Regions from separate parts of the Cytobacillus oceanisediminis genome, predicted to be linked through region 4. Evidence: riboswitches for the same ligand, from Rfam matches in the RefSeq annotation. Region 4 holds a riboswitch; each other region holds the start of a gene.
The links. Region 4 has a riboswitch for thiamine pyrophosphate ahead of thiT (energy-coupled thiamine transporter ThiT). Riboswitches for the same ligand answer to the same signal wherever they lie in the genome.
Positions count from the first base shown of each region.

Region 1 (4,604 bases), 2.0 Mb from region 4:
AAATTTTGGAGAAGAAATCAATGAGCCGGTTCGCGTATATGATACGAGCGGACCTTATACGGATCCTCAATATACGGCAGATCTAAAAAAAGGGCTTCCTGCATTAAGAAGAAAGTGGATTCATGAACGCGCGGATGTTGAAGAGTACGAAGGCCGAAGAGTGAAGCCCGAGGATAATGGGTTTCGGGACGAAAATGATCCGCGTGCTAATCATAAGGTCTTTCCTGGCTTAAACCGCAAGCCATTGAGAGCGAAAAAAGGGAAGAATGTTACCCAGCTTCACTATGCCAAAAAAGGAATTATTACTCCGGAGATGGAGTTTATAGCCATTCGGGAAAATATGGAACCGGAATTTGTGCGGTCTGAAGTAGCAAGAGGGCGGGCGATTATTCCTTCCAATATCAATCATCCTGAGACAGAGCCAATGATTATCGGAAGGAATTTTCACGTGAAAATTAATGCGAACATTGGAAACTCGGCTGTTTCATCCTCTATTGAAGAAGAGGTAGAGAAAATGACCTGGGCTACCCGATGGGGAGCAGATACAATTATGGATCTGTCTACAGGCAAAAATATTCATACTACACGTGAATGGATTATCAGAAACTCCGCCGTTCCGGTCGGTACTGTTCCCATTTATCAGGCACTTGAAAAGGTTAATGGCATTGCTGAGGATCTTACTTGGGAAGTATACAGGGATACCTTAATCGAACAAGCAGAGCAGGGGGTTGACTATTTTACAATTCATGCAGGTGTCCTTTTGAGGTATGTTCCGCTGTCAGCAAAACGCTTGACCGGAATTGTGTCGAGAGGCGGATCCATTATGGCCCAATGGTGCCTGCATCATCATAAAGAGAACTTTTTATATACACACTTTGAAGAAATCTGCGAGATCATGAAAGCTTATGATGTGGCCTTCTCCCTGGGGGATGGACTGCGGCCGGGATCGATTGCAGATGCAAATGACGAGGCTCAATTTGCAGAGCTCGAAACACTTGGGGAGTTGACTAAAATTGCTTGGGAACATGATGTACAGGTAATGGTCGAGGGACCTGGCCATGTTCCAATGCATTTAATCAAAGAGAACATGGATAAACAATTGGAGATCTGCAAAGAAGCGCCATTCTACACACTTGGACCACTTACGACTGATATAGCCCCGGGATATGACCATATTACCTCTGCCATCGGGGCTGCCATGATAGGCTGGTATGGTACGGCAATGCTTTGTTATGTTACCCCTAAGGAACATTTGGGTTTGCCAAATAGGGACGATGTGCGCGAGGGTGTCATCACGTATAAAATTGCAGCCCATGCTGCAGATCTGGCAAAGGGACATCCTGGAGCGCAAAAAAGGGATGATGCCCTGTCAAAAGCCCGTTTTGAATTCCGTTGGAGAGATCAATTCAATCTCTCATTGGATCCTGAGCGCGCTTTGGAATACCATGATGAAACACTGCCGGCTGAAGGTGCTAAAACAGCTCATTTCTGTTCCATGTGCGGGCCAAAGTTTTGCAGCATGAGAATTTCTCAGGATATCCGGAATTATGCAAAAGAGCATAAGCTTGGCACGGGTGAAGCGATACAGAAAGGTCTGGAAGAAAAAGCTGAGGAATTTAAAAAGGCTGGGGGAAGCATTTATCAGTAGTCTTTTTATAGTTTATAGAAATTATATCCGCTGGGGGTGCCTGTTTGCAGGCTGAGATTAAAGCAAAAGCTTAAGACCCTTGGAACCTGATCTGGCATGAATACCAGCGTAGGGAAGTGGAGTATCGGGGCTGTATTTATTGGGGCCCCATACCGCCGCTTTCTATTTAGAAGGTGGTTTTTTATTTGCAGAAAATCTAAAAATAGCAGGGGAGCAGTCGCTATGAGAAAACAGCTGCATGTTATATCAGATGGAAAGCTTTCTCTAGAGGCCTTCGCTGAAATAGCAGGTGAAGTGGAACCCTTTGCAGACAAGTTCCACTTGAGGGAAAAACATCGAACCTCTAAGGAGCTATATGAAGGAGTTAAGCTGCTTCGTAATAAGGGAATCCCCATTCATAAAATTGTTATAAATGATCGGGTGGATGTTGCATGGACATGTAAAACGGGTGTACATCTTGCTTTTCACAGCCTTCCAGTCCATGTTGTCAAAACGCATTTTCTAGAAATGCCTATCGGATGTTCCGTACATTCTCCTGAAGAAGCAGAAGAGGCTGTAAAACAGGGGGCTGATTATATCCTGTTTGGGCACATATTTAAAACCGATTCCAAGAAGGGAGTCCCGCCAAGGGGTACTGGGTCACTGGAGGCTCTTAAAAAGGCAGTAGATATTCCGGTATTGGCAATTGGAGGCATTAAACCAGAGAAAGTCCCTGAGGTTTTGGAGGCGGGGGCAGATGGCATTGCTGTAATGTCAGGGATTTTGCAGGCAAAGGACCCTGTAGAGGCAGCAAAGCTCTTTTCAAAAAAATTAAATGAGGAGGGGAAATAGTGAGGAAAATGTTTGACGCCGTTATAGTTGGAGGTGGCATTAACGGAAGCTCAATTGCATTTCAACTGGCTAAAAGAGGGTATAAAGTGGCCGTTTTGGATAAGGGGAAAATTGCCGGCAAGGCTTCCGGAGCAGCAGCTGGAATTTTAGGAGCCCAAACGGAACTGACAGAAGACGGCCCGCTATTTCAGTTGGCATGCAAAAGCCGCTCCATGTACCGGAGCCTGATTCCTGAACTGGAAGACTTATCACAAGTGCATATTGGCTATCAAAATAAGGGTGTATATAAAGTGGCGGCTAATAAAGAAGAGGAGCAGGTATTAAAAAGATTGATTGAAAGCCAGCAAAAAGCGGATGAGCAGGCCGAATGGTTTTCGATTGATGACCTGATCAAACGTGAACCGTTCGTATCAAACAAATTGAGGGGTGCCATGTATATACCGAATGACGGACAGGTACAGGCATATGAATTGTCCCTTGCATTTGCAAAAGCTTCAATAGCCCTCGGTGCAGAAATATATGAGTATATGCATGTATCAGATTTTATTTTAAAAGATGAAAAGGTTTATGGGGTCAGAACCAGCCAGGGAGAATTTCTGGCAGATTCTGTTATTATTGCTTCCGGGGCCTGGAGCAGGGAGATTCTTGAAAGAACGGGCCTTGCGCTGCCCATTATTCCGGTTAAAGGCGAGTGCTTCTCGGTCAAGATTGAAAAACCGCTTGTACAGGGGACAATCTTTTCACACGGATGCTATATCGTTCCAAAGCAATCTGGGAGGTTGGTAGTTGGAGCGACGGTTAAGGTAAATTCATTTGATGAGAAGGTGACCTTTGAGGGGATATCCTTGCTGATGGAAAAGGCTCAAAACCTGGTTCCGGATATCGCGAATGCAGAATGGGAACGTGCCTGGACAGGAATTCGTCCGCAATCGGCTGATGGCCAGCCTTTTTTAGGCGAACATCCTGCTTATAGAGGGCTATATATTGCCGCTGGCCATTTTCGAAATGGGATCCTCCTTGCCCCGGCAACAGGTGAACTGATGGCAGACATCCTCGAAGGAAAAACGGAGCAGCCAAATCCTTTTCAGCTGTCCCGCCTTGAATGCATAGTCCATTCGTCAAAAGGGGTGCTTTTATGAATGTTGTCATTAACGGTGATGCTATGGTGCTGCCGGAAACAGTTAATTCTGTTTCACGTCTGCTCGAGCACTTTAATTTGGAGCAAAAGGTAGTCATTGTCGAACTGAACCAGCATATTTTGGATAAATCCACGCATGCTGAAACCATTCTGTCAGATGGGGATCGAATCGAAATTGTACACTTTGTAGGAGGCGGATGATTTGTTGAAAATTGGACCATATGAATTTAACTCACGGCTGCTGCTCGGAACAGGAAAATATCCAAACTTTGATGTGCAAAGGGAAGCTGTTGAAGCTTCGGAAACAGAGGTGCTTACGTTTGCTGTACGCCGTATGAACATTTTTGAAGCGAACCAGCCCAACTTTTTGGAAAAGCTGGACTTAAAGAAATATAAATTACTCCCTAATACGGCAGGAGCAAGTACAGCTGAGGAGGCTGTCCGAATAGCGAGGCTATCCAAAGCTTCCGGGCTCTGCGACATGATTAAGGTTGAGGTTATTGGATGCAGCAAAACGCTTCTTCCCGATCCAATAGAAACAAAAAAAGCAGCGGAAATCCTATTAGACGAGGGATTTATTGTTCTGCCCTATACTTCTGATGATGTCGTGCTTGCTCGAAAACTTGAAGAACTAGGCTGCCATGCGGTCATGCCATGTGCTTCGCCAATTGGTTCAGGGCAGGGAATCATTAATCCTATTAACCTTCAATTTATTACAGAGCAGGCTACTGTGCCGATTATTGTGGATGCTGGAATTGGGAGCCCGGCAGATGCGGCATTGGCAATGGAGCTGGGAGCAGATGGAGTGTTATTAAATACGGCTGTCTCCTCTGCCGATGATCCTGTTAAAATGGCAAAAGCAATGAAACTCGCCATTGAAGCAGGGAGGCTGGGTTATGAAGCAGGCCGGATGCCGAAAAAACGTTATGCATCAGCAAGCAGCCCGGCGGAAGGAATGGTTTTTAGTTGAATGAACGGTACTCCCGC
Region 1 covers NZ_CP065511.1:748,698-753,301, forward strand. The annotation lists gene thiC (phosphomethylpyrimidine synthase ThiC) at 1-1,648, shown strand, start outside; TPP riboswitch at 1,671-1,780, shown strand; gene IRB79_RS03885 (thiamine phosphate synthase) at 1,871-2,479, shown strand; gene thiO (glycine oxidase ThiO) at 2,479-3,618, shown strand; gene thiS (sulfur carrier protein ThiS) at 3,615-3,818, shown strand; gene IRB79_RS03900 (thiazole synthase) at 3,820-4,587, shown strand; gene IRB79_RS03905 (MoeB/ThiF family adenylyltransferase) at 4,584-4,604, shown strand, end outside.
Region 1: linked by a shared signal. The riboswitch ahead of IRB79_RS03885 (thiamine phosphate synthase) and the one ahead of thiT (energy-coupled thiamine transporter ThiT) in region 4 are both predicted to bind thiamine pyrophosphate.

Region 2 (4,604 bases), 2.1 Mb from region 4:
GCCAGAAAAGAAGTGGACCAGCGCACGCCATATAAAAGTGCCTACTATGTGGGAGGCTATCCGCCTGATGGCGAAGGTGTCTGTACAGATGTGATTTGGAGGGGATTCCAGGGGGCTGAGGTAACCATAAAGGATCTTATTGATCAGGATATCGCCGAGAATACCGACTTGTATTCAAGAGTAAAGGGCAAGCCGGATCCGAACATTGATTTCAGGAGGGTGCCAAACCAGAATGTCTTTTTTAGCCGCTTTGCAAAGTCATTAACAACAGAGCTGATTCCAGGAGATGTTAAGAACCTTCAGCAATGGCAGCCGGGTGACATCTTGGTTTTCCTTTCTCCTAAATTCGACCATGTTGCAATTATATCTGACAAACGGACGAAAGATGGCATTCCATACGTCATACATAACTCCACACCATTTGCAGCAGAAGTAAAACTATCTTCTTTTAAGACTCCTATTACCGCTCATTACAGATGGGATTTTGAAAAAACGCCTGCGCTGCCATAAAGCAGATGCAGGCGTTTTTCTTATTAAATAAGAAAGTATAAAAACATCGCACGACCAAAAGCGACAGCTTTTGGGAGGATGTGGGTCATGCAGACGTTGCCACAGGACGTGGCGTTCTTAGTCTGCGTTCCTTTTTGAGCGAGGCGCTTGCGCTTTTCTTATCTTACTGCTGCCGGATTGCCCGCCGGCCACTCTTCGCAGGTATAAGCCATCTCCCAGAAGCCAAGCTCCAGCTGGCAGCTTTTTCGGAAAGCGTCCTTCATTCGCTGCCTTTCTTCCGGTGATGCCGCATCAGCAAGCTCATCCAAACGGTTTCTCATATTCATGGTCACAGCCTCGACCCTTAAATTTGCATAAAAAGAGATCCATGGATAAAACGGATGGTTCTCATCAGGCTCATATTGCTTCATGAGCTCAAGCCCAATCTCCCAATAAGTCCATGGACAAGGCAATAATGCAGAAAGGATTTCACCCATGCCGCCTGTGTGGGCATGATACATCATATGCTTAACATAATGATCAGCTGTTGGCGGGAGCGGATAACCCTGCAATGCTTCGTAATCCACGCCAATCTGCTGGCAAAAATTATGGTGGGGATGTACTTCGCTGTTCAATACAAATTCTATTTGCTGATTAAAATAAGCAATATCCTTACGCTCTGCTGACTTTGAAATGGCAATCCCATAAATATGCATGAACGCATTCAAATACTCAAAGTCCGCTTTAATGTAATGGGCCAGCGCCTCTTTCGGCACATCCCCTCTCCCGATACCCTGAACAAATGGATGTTCAAATATCAGCTGAAACAAATCTTCATTTTCCTTGCGCAGAATCTCTGAAAAAGTCATAAAAAATAGCCTCCTTATTAAATTCAGAAGCTGCCGGGGAAAAAGCATGAGGATATATAACGAGGTCCTCACCGCTTCCCTGCGCTGGCATTATCCAGATCAGGTTCCAAGGGACAAAGGAAAAGCTCCTTATCTCAGCCGTAGCGCCCCTAGCAGTTTTCTAACATTTTTTAATTTTTTTACCGATTGTCTAACTTGTCGTTTTTCACTCATAAATTTTGGATTTCGTCCATAACTCTTGAAAATCGCTCATAAATTTTTGGATTTCGCCCATAACTCTTGAAAATCGCTCATAAATTTTTGGATTTCGCCCATAACTCTTGAAAATCGCTCATAAAGTCAGATTGCTATGCTGCACTCCGCTTATCTGCTTACTCAACTAGCTTCGCCAGCCCAAAATCATCACATATTCTGAACCAAATTCTTCTCTTTAACCTTCGCCAAAACCATCCAGCCTATGGCCGCACCGGCAATGCTGCTGACCAGGAATGGCGGTACAAAGAAGAATGCGCCAGCTGCGCTCCCCATGAGAACCTTTGCGTATGGGACTGCAAACAATGCACCGATTATGCCGGTACCTACCACCTCACCAACAGCAGCCCATATTTTCCGGCCGAACTTCAAATAAAGCACACCTGCCAAAAACGCACCCATCATGCCGCCTGGAAACGCAAGCAGCGTCCCGAATCCAAGCAAATTACGAAGCAGGCCAATCATAAAAGCCACGGCTGCTGCAGGCAGGGGTCCAAGCGTCACCGCTGCCAATACATTTACCGCATGCTGGACCGGATAGGCCTTGGCTACACCTGCCGGAAACCAGATCAAATGGGATCCCAGTGTCCCAATTGCCACAAATAAAGCCATCGTAGTTAACAATCGGGTTCTGTTCATCTAAACCTCCTTTCTAAAGGGGCGCCTGATTGCTTATCAGGATGAGAAGTATGTATACAAAAAAGCCAGATTCCCATAAGGACCTGGCTTGGTTTAGTATATGAATCGACATATAGTCAAATCCTACTTCCCTCCGCTGGCATTAACCAGATCAGGTCCATAAGAGTCAGAAAGCTATAACGCGCTTTCCTCTCAGCCCGCACATTCGGGGCACCCCTAGTAGTTGAATAGATATTTAGTTTGATAAGCTATCTCAAGCATAACAAACTATTCCGGCACTGTCATCAATCTTTTTGCTTAAATACTTTTCTTGATGCAATCGATTAAGCGCTCTTCAATTTCTGCTGCGAAGCTTTGAACAGATTCGTTTTTGATTAGTTCAATCATGCTTGTCGGCTTGGGCATGCCAATTTTTGTTTTGCCTTCATCTTCATACACAACAATTTTACAAGGCAGGAAGTAGCCGGCCATTTTATTCTGTGTTAAAACGCGATGTGCTTCATTTGGATTACATACCTCTAAAACATGGAAGGCCTCGTTATATTCCAATCCTTTTTCCTGCAGCTTCTCCTGAACGTTAAACTGCCATAAAACTCCGAACTTTTCTTCCTTCAGACTTCCCTCAAGTGAGGATATTGCTTCTTCAATCGATTTTTCGGTTTCAACTGTGTAATCGAACATGACTGCATCTCCTTTAATGTCGGCATATTAATCATGTACCCCTATAGGTATATTAGTAAACACAGTCTGAACTGTCAACTGACCAGGCTTTTTTTAAAAAGATGAAAAACTATCGAATTAGCTGCAGACCTGCCAGCTCTTTTAGGCTCCCCACCCCTGCCAGAGACAGCGACACTTTCGTTTCTTCAATAAAGTTGGCAAGCACTTTTTCAACCCCAGCCTGCCCGCCAATGGCCAAACCGTACACATACGGCCGTCCTAGGCAAACTGCGTCGGCTCCTAATGCCAGAGCTTTGACAACATCTGAACCGCGGCGAATGCCACTGTCAAACAATACTGGAATTCGTCCTTTGACTTCCTTCACGATCGGTCCCAGCGCATCAATCGCCGCAATTACCCCATCAAGCTGCCTGCCGCCATGATTAGATACTATGATTCCGTCTATCCCTTTTTCAACGGCCTGCCTGGCATCTTCCGGATGGAGAATACCCTTTAATAGTATCGGCAGACTTGTTTTCTCTTTTAACCTTGCAATATGCTCCCAGCTCAATGTTGGATGATGGATATTATCAAGGATTCCCTGAACTACATCATCGTCATGGAGAGAGGCCATAAAGACAGAATCGCTCTCATAATTTGCTTTTCCATAGCCAAGCTTTAACGGGGAAAAATTGTTTCTTAGATCCGCTTCCCTCCATCCCATCATCACTGTATCAACTGTTAACACAATGGCTTCATATCCTGATTCCTGCGCTCGGCGCACCATACTGAACGCAGCATCTTCATAATTGGACCAATATAATTGGAACCATTTTGGGCTCGCGCCTGTTGCATTAGAGATTTCTTCAATGGAATAACTGGATACCGTGCTCTGGATAAAAGGTATTCCAAACGAAGCTGCTGCCCGTGCAGATGCAAGCTCTCCCTCACTGTGTTCAAGGCGCTGCATTCCAATAGGTGCCAGGAAAACTGGATAAGGATACGTTTTTCCAAATAAATTCACACTTATATCCGGCACTGAAACACCTCTCAGCATTCTCGGTACAATTGAGTATTTTGCAAAGGATTCAATATTCTTTTTCAGCGTTTCTTCTCCTCCGGCTCCTGATTGGACATAGCCAAATCCGCCAGCTCCCATCACTTTCTCTGCTTCTTCTTCCAGTTCCTTAAATGAAATAGGAAAGTTTTCTGCGAAACTAATATTCTCTACTTTTGCCATATTCAGCCCTGCCTTTTTTTGAATTTATTGAAAATAATAACACTTTTTTAGATTTTATGAAACCATGTAATAAAATCATAAATTCGCAATAATGCAGCCTTTCCTATACAAATTAGCCGCGATAGGCAGGGATTTCACAAAAAATCGGGAATAAACATTTTAACCTTAATGAAATTGGAGTGTACAAAATGCTAATTAAACAGCCTTTTGATGAATTTCTGAAATTCCATTACGAAAGAGTCAGTGAAAGCAATATGAAAGTCACTTTGCCAATCCAGCCGCTCTTTATTAACAGCGCGGGGCTGGTTCATGGAGGCATTATTTCCACTCTTGCGGATGTAGCGATGGGGAATATATTCGAGCCGGATGAAAACCAGATGCAATCCGTGGTGACGGCTGATTTAAAGGTCACTTTCCTAAAGGGGGCGACAGGTGAATTTCTTATCGCTAATGCT
Region 2 covers NZ_CP065511.1:675,012-679,615, reverse strand. The annotation lists gene IRB79_RS03460 (DUF1287 domain-containing protein) at 1-510, shown strand, start outside; gene tenA (thiaminase II) at 669-1,358, opposite strand; TPP riboswitch at 1,418-1,519, opposite strand; gene thiW (energy coupling factor transporter S component ThiW) at 1,761-2,249, opposite strand; TPP riboswitch at 2,361-2,477, opposite strand; gene IRB79_RS03445 (DUF302 domain-containing protein) at 2,547-2,930, opposite strand; gene IRB79_RS03440 (alpha-hydroxy-acid oxidizing protein) at 3,040-4,149, opposite strand; gene IRB79_RS03435 (PaaI family thioesterase) at 4,338-4,604, shown strand, end outside.
Region 2: linked by a shared signal. The riboswitch ahead of thiW (energy coupling factor transporter S component ThiW) and the one ahead of thiT (energy-coupled thiamine transporter ThiT) in region 4 are both predicted to bind thiamine pyrophosphate.

Region 3 (4,604 bases), 1.2 Mb from region 4:
AAATCCAGCAATTAATTCCCGATCAGTTAACGGAAGCTTTTGCCCACTGTAAATCCCTGCCTTTTTTCCTAATAGGCCTGCTCTTACTGCGCTTGGCAGCCATATACCCTCAAGCAGAAGTTCTTCTGCATACTTATTAAAGCAGTCTGCCGTGCTTCCATTAAATATAATTTCGCCATCCCGGTTTAGCACCACGCAGCGGTCGGTCAAATCAACCCAATCATCCAGCTTGTGCTCAATTATTAGAAGGGAAAAGGATTGCTCCTCTTTAAGCTGTTTGATGATGCGGGTAAGTTCATAGCCTGAAGCCGGGTCAAGATTTGCTGTCGGTTCATCCAAAATAAGGATATCCGGTTTTAATGACAATACACATGCAAGGGCAAGTTTTTGTTTTTGTCCCCCCGAAAGGGTGTGGATTAAGGCGTTTTTAAATGGCAGAAGATGAACAAGTTCGAGTGCTTCATCAATCTTGCTCTCAATTTCTTCAGGAGGTGTTTTCATATTCTCAAGGCCGAATGCCAGCTCCTCTTCAACTGTTGTCATGCAAAACTGGCTTTCAGGATCCTGAAACACAATGCCGATGTGCTGATTAATTTCACCGTGCCGGAATTCCTCCAGCATCTTTCCCTTGAAAGAAATGGTGCCATCCAGTTCGCCATCAACGGCTTCCGGATACAATTTATTTAAGCAGAAAGCAAGCGTGCTTTTTCCGCAGCCGCTGGGGCCCAATAATAGAACAGCTTCCCCAGGATAAAGGCAGAAATTCACATTCTTAAAAACAGGATTCTTCACATCTTCATGCCGGAAGGACAGCTGTTCTGTTATTAATAAAGGCTGGTTATGCTGTAATGCCATTTTTGGATTTTTCCCTTCTCAGCTCTTTTCCGATAGGAAAGCTGTTTAATGCCCCAGTTTTAGCAAGACTCTCACTCAGCCATTTCCCTAGCAATCCAGCAAGCAAAGCTCCGCTAATCAGTCTCACAAAAAACATGGCAGTTACATAACCCGGTGAGAGGGCAGCATAGCCGGAAATGAAATAGCCCCAAATAAAGCTTGTAACAGAAGAGCCCATGCCGGCAGCAATTAAAACCCATGTACGGTAATTGTTCCATTTTGTGGCCGCAAAAACAGCTTCTGCTCCAATCCCCTGAATCATACCTGAAAGAATCAGGCGAGGGCCTACTGCATTGCCAATCATGACTTCAATGGCTGCAGCGATGGTTTCCGATAAAAAGGCTGCACCGGGTTTTCTGATTATATACGCTGCGATGATCGAAACAATAAACCAAATGCCAAAAATCAGATCATAGCCAATTAAGCCGAACATCCCATATAGCACGTTGCCAAATTGCATGAACACCAGGTACACAACTGCAAACACAACTGCGAGAACAGACAGGACAATGACCTCACGAAGCTTCCATTTTTCGAGCATATTACATAGCCCCCTTCTTGGAAGGACTGTTCGCAGACATATTCACCGTCATGACAATATGAGTAGAATCGCTTTTTTTACAGCTTTCGAAAGCATCTTCCAGCGTTTTAAAAACAGCGTGTGCATCTCCATCTAATCTTGAAGCATAATGGACACCTTCAGTAAATGTTCCCTGATCCTTTGCGAGCTCGACTTGGTCCATAATGACGTTCATATATGCAGGAATCCCCATCGGATAAAGTGCGAACTGTACAGCGACTTCCTGGTTGATTCCTGCTGATTTTTCTTCATTCGCCCGTTCCTCATTTTCAGCAAGATAAGCATCGCCGGCAGTATCCCCAGGGCATCCATTTGAAAAAGTGCCATTAAATACTACATGGTCACCATGCTTAACAGCTTCAAGATAAATAGCTTTGACCACATCAAAAACATGAATGGACCTGCCTCTCACACAAGTGCTTACATCATCTGTTTCCATCCATACCTTGCTTGTATCCACTTCTTTTAGAGCAGATAAAATAACATCCACAAACCTGTCAGTCATTGGATAAATTGAAAACCTGCAACCTGTAATCTCACTTGTTCCGCATAAGAAATTTTCCTGCATTTTGCCATCCTCCTATTTTAAATAAAAATAAAAAACTGCATTCCCATAAGGAAATGCAGTTGAATGATATCAATACACTAGAAATGATAGCCGTTCACCTGCACTTCCCCACGCTGGTATTATCCAGATCGGGTGATAAGAGTCAGAACGGATTGTTCTTCTCAGCCATTAAAGCTCCCCTAGTGCAAAATAAGATATGCAGTTTTTATTGACTCCATCTTAATACGGAGCATACAAATTGTAAATGAATAATTTATAATTCTTTAAATCAAATGATCTATGAAAACAGATAAACGCCGTCACTAAGCAGATATGCTATGAAAATATTTTTACATTGTCCATGTCATGTTCTATTCCAATCCTTCCCTTCATAAAAGTGTAATAGGACAATTTTACACCGAGAATAGGGGGCAAATTGGATGATATACAGAATGCTTGCTTTAAATATTGACGGAACACTGCTCCAATCAAATGGAAGACTTCATAAATCAACAAAAGAAGCGATTGAATATGTGCAGCAAAAAGGAATTTATGTAACACTTGTCACATCCAGAAGTTTTCCATCTGCGAAAAAAGCGGCCAAAGCATTGAAAATCAATTCTTTGCTGGTCACACACAGGGGGGCTTATATTGCAGCTTCTCAGGAAAAGCCGATATATGTAAAAAGGATACAGGAAGATGAAACGTTTGAAATCGTGCGCCTGCTTGAAGGCTTTACCTGTCAAATCAGGCTGGTGCACGAAAAATATTCCCTTGCCAACAAAACCAAGCTAAATACCAATATGCTTGCTAAAACGGTTTTTACAACCGGGGATCCCATTTTTTACTCGCAGCAATTTGTGGATTCATTAAGTGACACCATTTTAGATGAGCCGGTCACACCGCCAAAAATCGAAGTGTATTTTGAAGATAAAGAAGACCTTGAGGATGCTAAGGCAGCCATTAGGGGCATGTTTGAAAATGTAGAAGTCATTAAGTTGAGTGATCTGCGAATGGATATCGTTCCTTCCGGAGTTTCAAAGCTAAATGGTTTGCTTTATTTATGTGAACATCTCGGAATTTCCCGAAACCAAATGGTCGTTATAGGCGACTCGGCAGATGACCTGGAAATGATTGAAGCCGCCGGTCTCGGTGTGGCTATGGGCAATGCCCCTGCAGAAGTAAAAAAAGCAGCCGACTGGCTGACCCGATCCAATGACCAGAACGGCGTAAGCTACATGGTTAAAGAACATTTCCGGAAGCAGCATCCAATCGATTTCCTGAAGAAAATGAATCTATTAAAATAAAATCAATGAAAGAGAGTTCGATTAGGTAATCGGCTCTTTTTTTGCTTTGTGAAATTGCCAAAGGAGAAAGAAAAAAGAACCATGAATAATATAAACAATCCATTAGGAATCATTCCCCTTATATTGACCTTGTTTCCCCATTTCTGTACACTAAAAGAAGTTTGTCAACATGAAAAATAGACACTTTGCAGCTGCCTTAAGAAAACAAAGACATCGGCAGATTTAATATATTTTCTAAAAAAGGTGATCGATTTGAATATTTCAATTTTAGGTATACAGGATGAACGGTTCCATCGGCCGCTCCGGCTGATCGGGAACCTCTTTTTTGAAGAATGTGCGGTGACGCTGGGTGAGAATGCTGCAGCTGATCTGACAATTAATTTTCAGCTTGAACATGGAAAACACATTAAAGCCATTGCAGAGCTTACTGATAAAGATGGCAAGAACCTTTCAGCCAATTTTGAGAAGGAATTCGTTCCGGCTGAGTCAGAAAAAGAGAATTTCAAACAAATAAAAAATGCAGTATCCCATGTATATCTGACTGTTTTGCAGGATTGGACAGGCATTATTCAAAAGTGGGGAATTCTGACTGGGGTACGTCCCACAAAATTGCTTCACCGTGCCATCCAGCATCAGACACCTCTCCATGAAGCCCATCAGCAGCTGAAGGAAGAGTATTTGATTACAGATGAAAAAATCCAGCTTATGCAGAATATCGTAGACAGGCAGCTTGCTGTCGTACCGGATCTTTATGACTTAAAAAATGAAGTCAGCATATATATTGGCATTCCATTCTGCCCGACAAAATGCGCATATTGCACTTTTCCTGCATATGCGATTAATGGCAGGCAGGGTTCTGTAAACTCATTCCTTGGCGGCCTGCATTACGAAATGCGCAAAATTGGCGAGTGGCTGAAAGAAAATGATGTAAAAATTACTACTGTCTATTATGGAGGAGGTACTCCGACAAGCATTACGGCGGAAGAGATGGATATGCTTTATGAAGAAATGTATGAATCTTTTCCAGAAGTAGAAAACATACGGGAGGTCACTGTGGAAGCCGGCCGTCCGGATACAATCACACCTGAAAAGCTTGAAGTGCTGAAAAAATGGAATATTGACCGCATCAGCATCAATCCTCAGTCCTATATTCAGGAGACCCTGAAAGCCATTGGCCGCCACCATACAGTGGAAGAAACCGTGGATAAATTCCATCTGGCTCGCAATATGGGAATGAATAACATCAATATGGATCTGATCATTGGGCTTCCTGGAG
Region 3 covers NZ_CP065511.1:1,508,534-1,513,137, forward strand. The annotation lists gene IRB79_RS07870 (ABC transporter ATP-binding protein) at 1-855, opposite strand, end outside; gene IRB79_RS07875 (ECF transporter S component) at 839-1,435, opposite strand; gene IRB79_RS07880 (YkoF family thiamine/hydroxymethylpyrimidine-binding protein) at 1,437-2,042, opposite strand; TPP riboswitch at 2,131-2,233, opposite strand; gene IRB79_RS07885 (Cof-type HAD-IIB family hydrolase) at 2,462-3,328, shown strand; gene IRB79_RS07890 (coproporphyrinogen III oxidase) at 3,581-4,604, shown strand, end outside.
Region 3: linked by a shared signal. The riboswitch ahead of IRB79_RS07880 (YkoF family thiamine/hydroxymethylpyrimidine-binding protein) and the one ahead of thiT (energy-coupled thiamine transporter ThiT) in region 4 are both predicted to bind thiamine pyrophosphate.

Region 4 (4,604 bases):
ATCCGTTCATTCGATTACAACGAAGGATTCCATGTTACAAAAGATGAAATTCACAGAATTGAAAATGCCTGGAGAAAAACAGAAGGAGAGGTGCATGATCATGTCAGCTAAAGTGGATACTTCCTTGCCCCTTGAATATCAAACTGAGCAGGACCGGATGAATATTCTTGGCTTCTGGGTTTTCCTTGGCGCTGAAATCGTTCTATTTGCCACTCTGTTCGGAGTATATGGAGTATTATATGAACGCTATGCAGGGGGACCTACACATAAAGATATTTTTGTGATCAAGGATGTCATGATTCAGACAGTCCTCCTTTTGACAAGCAGCTTTACAATGGGCATCGCCATTTTTGAAATGCGCCGCCATAACCTGAAGGGGCTAATTACCTGGCTGGTGATTACCCTTGCTCTTGGCGCAGGATTCCTATTCATGGAGATTAATGAGTTTATCCATTATGCCCATGAAGGCGCAACGATGCAGACAAGTGCGTTCCTGTCCAGCTTATTTGTCTTGCTGGGAACACACGGAGCTCACGTAACATTGGGAATTGGCTGGGCAACTATGGTCATCATCCAGCTTTTAAAAAGAGGCCTTACCCCAACTACTGCAAGAAAAACGTTTATTATCGGCCTTTATTGGCACTTCCTTGATGTAGTCTGGATCTTTATTTTCACATTCGTGTATCTGAAAGGACTGGTGGCTTAAATGGAACATCATCAATCAAAAAGCTTCCCGATAAGCCATGTCATTGGATTTGTAGTTTCCCTTGTGCTGACATTTGCAGCAGCAGGTATTGCCCTAAAAACGAACCTCTCTTTTAAAGTGATCATGTGGATTATCGGCTCACTGGCTGTCATTCAGGCTGGCATGCAGCTGTTCATGTTCATGCACTTAAGAGAAGGCGAAGACGGCAAGACGAACTTAGTAAATATGATTTATGCCGTATTTATGGTTATCGTTATTGTAGTGGGTTCTATTTGGGTTCTGACTTCTGGGCACGCTGCTCATTAATATCAAAAAACCGGTCTCCTATTTGGAGGCCGGTTTTATTTGTATTGTCTGATTCCTTTGCTTCCCTGTGTCATTTCCTCCATTACGTTGATAAAAAAGCCAAAACCAAATATCAGCATGGAAGAAACCATAATGCTTAAGCCGATTGATAAAACATATTGCCCTGTGAGACCGCTTACAAAAAAGCTTGAAATAAAGACAATTAATCCTAAAAGTATACCGGCTGCTGTAATATTCCTAAAAAAGTGAAGCACCTTTTGCTGTTTTAATGTCATGTTTTCATCCCCTTTTATTTAATATTCTAACTATGTTCACAAATTTGTCAAACTTTTTGTCACAAATCTGTCAAATTTAAATTGAAAAAGAAAAAAAGCCTTGCAAGATGCAAAGCAATTTTCTACTGATATAGTTTTTTAATGTTCTCCAAATCTTTCTTTAAACTGCATATTTCCTGCCTGGTCAGCATTAACGGCATTTGATCGTACAGTGTAATAATTTGTCCTCCCTCATCCTCCTCATGGAGGGATAAATAGTTATACAAATTTTCACATTGATTTTTGTTGAGGATCGACTGGGTGGTGAAGCTTTTAACTTTTTGAATCTCAAAGGCACTGGTTTCTGCATCAAAGACACCTGTAATGATGTTACCCTGCAATGTGTTTGACAAACAATCACTCCCCTTTTTGAGTAATATACCCATTTTTCAGGAGCAATTTCCTAAAATATGAAAAAACCTCTTTGAAATATATTCAAAGAGGCTGATCTTAATTAGGAAGCATGTTTTTGCGATTGAACAATTTCATCCGATTTTCTCATGATTAATCTAGGTGCCGAAGAAATGATTAATGCTGTTAAAATGGAACAAAGAATTGCAGCACCAAGCATTGTTGCGCCATTTGCCATGAAGGAGAATAATACAGGCGACATCCCTTCTGGCGCATAGCTTCCGAAGAAAAATACACCTGCTATGAAATGCCAGAAATACCGGGCAAGGCTTCCGGCAAACACAGCTAAAACTATCCAGCCCAATGCCTTGTTCTTGTTTCCCCTGCGCAGCTGATATTGAATTGGGCGGAAAAACAAACCGGCAAAACCAATACAGGCAAATGCCACAAAGTACTCAATAAATGCCTGAAGCGGAGTAGCAATCCAAGCATCTCCCATGGCAATCTGCAAAATTCCCCATAAGAGGCCTGCGATGAAGCTTACCTTAAAACCCCACCTGAAAGCCAAAATAAAGATCGGAATCATCGCGGCAGAAATGGAAATAGACGGTGACAGCTTGATTGATGGCAGAAAATCCAGAATGATGGCAAATGCTGCAAAAAATGAAGCTTCAATCATCGCGGTTAAGCTTAATTTTTTCATAAAAAAATCCCCCTTTAATCGTTGACGATACCCCAAGGGAGAACATGCAGGCAGAAAATCTCCTTCCGCCTTTTATTCCACATTCCTGCGCTAGCATTATCTAACAGGTTCAAAGGGTCAGAACAGCGAACTGTTCACTCTCAGCAAAATGCTCCCCTTGTGGCACGTTATTGAATTATCCGATTTTAGTATATATGAAATGAAACATTGTGAAAAGGATTCTTTGAAAAAACTTTTTAACTTATATGCCAGGTTTTCCCCCTGCTTGTCACATTTTTTTCACATATTGATGCCATCTGTTAGCTGTTGTAGCACACTTTCTTATAAACTATATTATTTTTCCATAATTTACAACGTTTAAAAAGAGTAAAACCCTGTTATTAACAATATTATTTCCTTATAATGTAGGTATGTTCAATGAGGAGGGAAATAGTTGAAATCACGTCTTAAGAAGCCTTCGACGATTGTTTCTATTGCATTTGTGATCACGGTGATTTTGGCGGCGGTTATTTGGACCGTACAAGCAGGAAAAAAGGATGTGACAGTTCCGTTTTCTTCTGTGGAAAAAATTATTGCCTCCCAGGATGGAAAGACTGTTGCAGTACAGGAATTTAAAAATGGGAAACTGCTGATCACAGCCCCTGATGGCGAGTACATCTCCCATGTGCCTCCCAACAGTGAGATGGTTGATAAATTAGTAGAAACCTATAATATACAATATACGTTCGCAACCACAGGACCTTATACCCCTTGGATTCTGGGCGGTGTAGTCCTTTTGTTCATAGCCATTGGCATTTACCTGTTTAAGTCAGGAAAAGGCGGAATGGGTGCTACAAATACAATGAAGCAAAGTGTTTCTAAACCAAAGCCCCTTCCTTCCATTTCACTTGAAGATGTTGGAGGAATTCAGGAAGAAATGAAAGAGGAAATCATGCAGACTCTTTCAATATTAAAAGAACCTGAGCGCTCTCTGAAAATGGGCATTAAGCCGCCGAAGGGAATTCTATTATACGGGCCTCCTGGAACGGGGAAAACATTGCTGGCTCAGGCAATCGCTAAAGAACTTGGAGCAACATTTTTCTCAACCAGCGGTTCCGGTTTTAATGAATTGTTCGTTGGTGTGGGAGCATCCCGAGTAAGAAACCTTTTCCAAAATGCCAGAAAGCATGCTCCTGCCGTCGTCTTCATTGACGAAGTAGATGCACTGGCAGGCCGAAGAAAGCAGCATGGCGGAGAAGAAAGCGAAAAAACATTAACTGAACTTCTAGTCCAGCTGGACGGCGGACATTCCAATGATGGAATCCTATTTATTGCCGCCACAAACCGGAAGGATATGCTCGATGAAGCCTTCCTCCGTCCCGGACGGATTGACTTCTCCTTCAATGTCCCTCTTCCTGATACAAAGGGCCGAAGAGAGATTATCAATATTCACACAAAAAATAGATTGCTTGCTGAGGATGTCATGACAACACTTGGCGATTTAGCAGAAAGCACTTCTGGATTCTCGGGAGCAGATCTTCATTCCCTTTTTGAAACGGCAAGCCGCAGAGCTGTCCGTAACGGCCAGGAAATTATCTCAAAGGAAGATTTGGATTATGCGCTTGACCGGACCATTCTGGGAACAACCACCCGGGCTTTACAGGATCACGGCACGAAGCAGCGCGTTGCCATACATGAAGCTGGCCATGCATTAGTGGCTGCTTTAACAAAACCCGGATCCGTCCGAAAAGCAACCATCATTCCGCGTGGCGAAGCACTTGGGTATGTAGCTCCTATACAAAAAGAACTTCACTTATCGACTTCAAGTGAATTGATTGACCAGGTTGCCATGATACTAGCAGGCGGTGTATCAGAGCGTATGATTCTTGGCGAGCATAGCATTGGAGTAAGCGGTGATGTTAAACAGGCCAAGCATATCATAGAGCAAATGGTTGATACCGGGTTACTGGATAACGGCTTTGAGCTTACTTTTAACAAAGGACAAAAAGAAGCTAAAATGCAGGATCTTTTCCAAAAAGCATTGGAAAGATGCGAATTGATCATCGCAAATCATCAGACCCAATTTGAAACACTGGTAGAAGCCCTTCTTGAAAAAGAAACTCTGGAAGGCAGTGAAGTCCAGGAGATTGTTGGAGAATTGAAGACTGAAATGGTAATAGCATGATGAGAAACCGGCCCCCCTCTTTGCGGGCCGGTTTTTTTATTGAATTTCCAAACTTTAATA
Region 4 covers NZ_CP065511.1:2,746,338-2,750,941, forward strand. The annotation lists gene qoxB (cytochrome aa3 quinol oxidase subunit I) at 1-111, shown strand, start outside; gene qoxC (cytochrome aa3 quinol oxidase subunit III) at 101-706, shown strand; gene qoxD (cytochrome aa3 quinol oxidase subunit IV) at 707-1,012, shown strand; gene IRB79_RS13915 (hypothetical protein) at 1,048-1,287, opposite strand; gene IRB79_RS13920 (hypothetical protein) at 1,410-1,679, opposite strand; gene thiT (energy-coupled thiamine transporter ThiT) at 1,781-2,380, opposite strand; TPP riboswitch at 2,446-2,548, opposite strand; gene IRB79_RS13930 (AAA family ATPase) at 2,814-4,544, shown strand.